2 regions of the Nocardiopsis sp. NPDC057823 genome follow, and region 1 is predicted to be linked to the other one. Evidence: riboswitches for the same ligand, from Rfam matches in the RefSeq annotation. Region 1 holds a riboswitch; the other holds the start of a gene.

Region 1 (2,190 bases):
GGTGCTCACGGAGATCCCGTCGGCCAGGCCCAGCAGGGTGCCCAGGGTGGCGACGGCGGCCGGGACGTCGGTGCGCCAGACGTTGCGGCCGTCGACCACGCCCGCGACCAGGCGGGTGGAGCCCAGACCGGAGACCGCGGTCAGGTCGGCGATGCCCTCGGCGTCGGTGACGAGGTCCAGGCCCACGGCCTCGACCGGGGACTCCTTGAGGACGCGCAGGGCGTCGGCGCCGATGGAGCCGAAGTAGGTGGAGACCAGGATCTCCGGGCGGTCGGCGAGCCCGCCCAGGACGCCGTAGGCGCGCTCCAGGTGGGCCAGGGCGGCGCGGCCCTCGTCGGTGGCCAGCACCGGCTCGTCCAGCTGCACCTGCTCGGCGCCGGCGGCGCGCAGGTCCGCCAGCACGCGGCCGTAGGCCTCCAGCAGGTCGTCGAGCAGCGCGATGGGCGACCAGCCCCGCGGTGCGTCGTCGGCGGCCTTGGACAGCAGCAGGAAGGTCAGCGGGCCGACCAGCACCGGGCGGGTGGGGTACCCGGCCTCCAGGGCCTCGCGGAACTCGGCGACGGGTTTGTCGCCGGCGACGCGCGGCCGCACGGCCGGGGAGAGCTCCGGGACCAGGTAGTGGTAGTTGGTGTCGAACCACTTGGTCATCTCCAGGGGCGGGGCGCCCTGGACCCCGCGGGCCAGCGCGAAGTAGCGGCGCAGCCGCCCGTCGGCGTCGGCGGCCGCGGACGGGTCCTCGAACCGCTCCGGGACCAGGCCGAACAGGACGGCGGTGTCCAGCACCTGGTCGTAGTAGGAGAACGTGTTGGAGGGGATGTCGTCGATCCCGGCGGCGCGCAGCCGGGCGTAGGTGTCCAGGCGCAGGCCGGCGGCGGCCTCCTCCAGGGCGGCGGCGGTGGAGGCGCCCTTCCAGTAGGACTCCTCGGCGCGCTTGAGCTCGCGGTCGGGACCGATGCGCGGGTAGCCGTGCACCGTGGACCGCACGGCGGGTCCGGAGGTGTTCATGAAGCTTCTTCTCCCTCGTCGAAAGCCGGGTACCGTGCCCGGGGTCGGCGAGGGGGCACGCCGGTGGGGCGCCGCTCGACGGGCGCCCACGGGTGCCGACCTCGGCCCTCCCTCGGGGCACGGGACCACCGGCGGCACGGGTGCGCCGCCGGGTGGAGGCAGGTCTTCGGACTCACGGGCGCGACCGGTGGGCCACCGGTCTCCTAATGCCCGCCGCTTCCCGGTCCCCGACCTCTCCGGTCGGTCCACCAGTGCTCCATGGCGGGGGTCGTTCCCGTACACCGCTGCGGGGCAGTCCCGGATTCGCACCGGGTTCCCTCTTGCGACGCGCGCCACCGGCCCGGGATCGCCCCGGGCGGAAGGATGGCGCACGAACCTTCCACGCCTGCGAGTATAGGGAGACATCCCCTCGCCCCTGCCCCCCGGCATGCCCCCTGTGCCCCTCGCCGCCCCGGAGTCCGAACCCTCCGCCCGTGGGCGGCGTCACACCCGATGAAGACGTCGCACGGTGGCGCCCCCGCCGGCCCCGTGCACGTTCGTCTGCGAAATGGACGCGGAGAACCCCTGGTGAACAAGCTGCCCCGAACCGCCATGACCCCCGACCACCCGGTCATCACGGTGGGCGTCTCCCTCGTGGTCCTGGCCGGCATGGTGCTGTTGTCGGTGCGACCACCGGAGTCGTTGGGGGCGGGCCCGGCCGGGGGCGTGGCGCACGGCCTGGCCGACGCCATCGAGCAGCGCATCCCCGCCACCGGCGAGCCCGACGCGCTGACCGTGGTCGACGAGGCCGCCCTGACCGGGGTGGAGACGGAGGAGCTGGAGTACGACGGGGTCGCCACCGAGGTGTCCTTCCCGGTGCTGCCCAACGCCGAGCCGCTCACGGAGTTCCTGCGCGGGAGGCTGGGCGCCGACGTGGAGGCGTTCGACGCCGCCAACCCGGGCGCGGAGTCCTACACGGCGGGGTGGAACATCACCGCCGCCTCCGACGGCCTGGTCGGCGTGCGCATGACGGGCGAGGAGACCGACTCCGAGGGCACCCGGGAGTTCCACTCCACCTACTGGTACGACACCGGCGACGGCGTCACCCGCGGCTCGCAGTCGCTGCTGGCCGGACAGGACGAGCTGGCCGCCCTCAACACCCTGGTGCGCGACCGCCTCGGCGACGCCGCCGAGACGGGGACGGTG
Region 2 (2,190 bases), on a different contig from region 1:
GCCCCGCGTTGCGGCCGATCCGCGCGGCCCGGCCGGCGTCGGCCTCTACCGCCGTCGCCGCGCACTCCGGGTGCGCGCGCATCCACTCGATCCCCACCGACCCCGCGCCCGCGCCCACGTCCCACAGGTGCAGCCCCGGGGCGGGCGCCAGCCGGGCGAGGGCGCAGGCGCGCAGGTCGCGCTTGGTGAGCTGCCCGTCGTGCTCGTAGGCGTCGTCGGGCAGCCCGGCGGCCAGCCCGTACCCGGGCGGCCCGTCGAGCTCCAGGGCGAGGACGTGCAGCGCCGGCACGGACGCGGGGTCCACCCCGGGCCACCCGTCCGCGGTGCCCTCCAAGCGCGACTCGGCGTCCGAGCCCAGGTCCCCGAGCACGGTCATGCGGGTGCCCCCGTACCCGGCGCCGCTCAGCAGGGCGGCCGCCAGGGCCGGGGTGCCCGCGTCCGAGGAGAGCACCAGCAGCCGTGCCCCGGGGGACAGCCAGCGCAGCAGCAGCCGGGGGTCGCGCCCGACCAGGGTCACCACCGCGCACCGCTCCGCGGGCCAGCCCATCCGCGCCCGGGCCAGCGCGACCGAGGACAGGGCGGGCTCCACCCGCACCGCGTCCGCGCCCAGCAGGTCGATGAGCGTGGCCGCCACCCCCGACACGAGCGGGTCGCCGGAGGCCAGGGCCACCACGCCCCGGCCGGGGCAGGAGGCGAGCAGCCCGGGCAGCCCCTCCCGCAGGGGGGAGGGCCAGGGCTCCCGGCGCTGCCCCCGCCGGTCCGGCACCATCGCCAGGTGCCTGCGCCCGCCCAGCAGCGTGTCCGCCTCCAGCACCAGGCTCCGCAACCGTTCGGGCACCCCCGCCCAGCCGTCGGCGCCGACGCCGACGACGGTGACACGGGGGACGGGGGTGGGGCGGGTGTCGGTGCTCATGGGGTGGACGCTATCGTCGAACCCTGGTGCGAGGTGCCCCGGCCTCCCCACCTTCGGAAACGGTGGGAAGGGCGGTCGGGGAGAATCTGGGAAGCCGGTGAGATTCCGGCACAGGCCCGCTGCGGTGAACCGAGCCCCCGAGGAGGGGGACCCGGCAAGTCCGAAGACCGGCCCCGCACCCGTTCAGACCCATGGCGAAACGAGCGGGAGCCTCACATGCCATTGCGGCCATCGCACTACCCCTTTTCGGCGATCGTCGGCTGCGACACCGAACCGCTGGACGACCTGGGCCTGGCCCTGGTCCTGGCCAGCGTCTCCCCCGAGATCGGGGGCGTCCTGGTGCGCGGGGAGAAGGGCACCGCCAAGTCCACGGCGGTGCGCGCCCTCGCCCCCCTGCTGCCCCCGGTTGAGGTCCACCCGGGCGACCGCTTCTCCGTCGACCCCGCCGACCCCGCGCAGGAGTCCCCGGACGGGCCGTTCCCGCCCGGCACGGCCGTGGAGAGCCGCCCGGTGCGCCTGGTCGAGCTGCCCGTGGGCGCCACCGAGGACCGGGTGCTGGGCTCCCTGCACCTGGAGCAGGCGCTCACGCACGGCAGGGTCGCCTACGAGCCAGGGCTGCTGGCCCGCGCCCACCGGGGCCTCCTCTACGTGGACGAGGTCAACCTGCTCCACGACCACCTGGTCGACCTCCTCCTCGACGCCGCCGCGACCGGCCGGGTGACCGTGGAGCGCGACGGGTTCTCCGTGGAGCACCCCGCCCGGTTCCTGCTCATCGGCACGATGAACCCCGAGGAGGGCGAACTGCGCCCGCAGCTCCTGGACCGGTTCGGGCTCACCGTCGAGGTCCGCGCGCCCGCCGACCCCGCCGCCCGCGTCGAGGTGGTCCGCAGGCGCATGGCCTACGACTCCGACGCCGCGGCCTTCGCCGACCGCTACGGGGCCGCGGAGAAGGCGCTCGCCGAGCGCATCGCCGCGGCCCGGGACACCGTCCGGGGCGCCCGGCTCTCCGAGGCCGCGCTGCTGAAGATCGCGCAGGTGTGCGCGGCGTTCGAGGTCGACGGCCTGCGCGCCGACATCGTCACCGCCCGCACGGCCCTGGCGCACGCCGCCTGGGAGGGCCGGGCCTTCGTCACCCGGGCCGACATCCGCCGCGCCGCCCTGCTGGCGCTGCCGCACCGGCGGCGCCGCAACCCCTTCGACGCTCCAGGCCTGGACGAGGAGCTCCTCGACCGGGTCCTCGGCGACGGGGACCCGCCGCCCGACCCCCCGCGGCCGCC

Evidence for each region. A riboswitch is a leader RNA that binds a small molecule or an ion and turns the genes downstream of it on or off. The one in region 1 is predicted to bind cobalamin.
Region 2: another riboswitch for cobalamin. It lies ahead of ACFVNO_RS15325 (VWA domain-containing protein); the one in region 1 lies ahead of metE (5-methyltetrahydropteroyltriglutamate--homocysteine S-methyltransferase).

Annotation. Positions count from the first base shown of each region.
Region 1 covers NZ_JBHVLR010000010.1:66,871-69,060, forward strand. Annotated here, with positions in the region: gene metE (5-methyltetrahydropteroyltriglutamate--homocysteine S-methyltransferase) at 1-1,005, opposite strand, end outside; cobalamin riboswitch at 1,163-1,342, opposite strand; gene ACFVNO_RS17660 (polysaccharide deacetylase family protein) at 1,597-2,190, shown strand, end outside.
Region 2 covers NZ_JBHVLR010000008.1:16,508-18,697, reverse strand. Annotated here, with positions in the region: gene cbiE (precorrin-6y C5,15-methyltransferase (decarboxylating) subunit CbiE) at 1-913, opposite strand, end outside; cobalamin riboswitch at 966-1,104, shown strand; gene ACFVNO_RS15325 (VWA domain-containing protein) at 1,130-2,190, shown strand, end outside.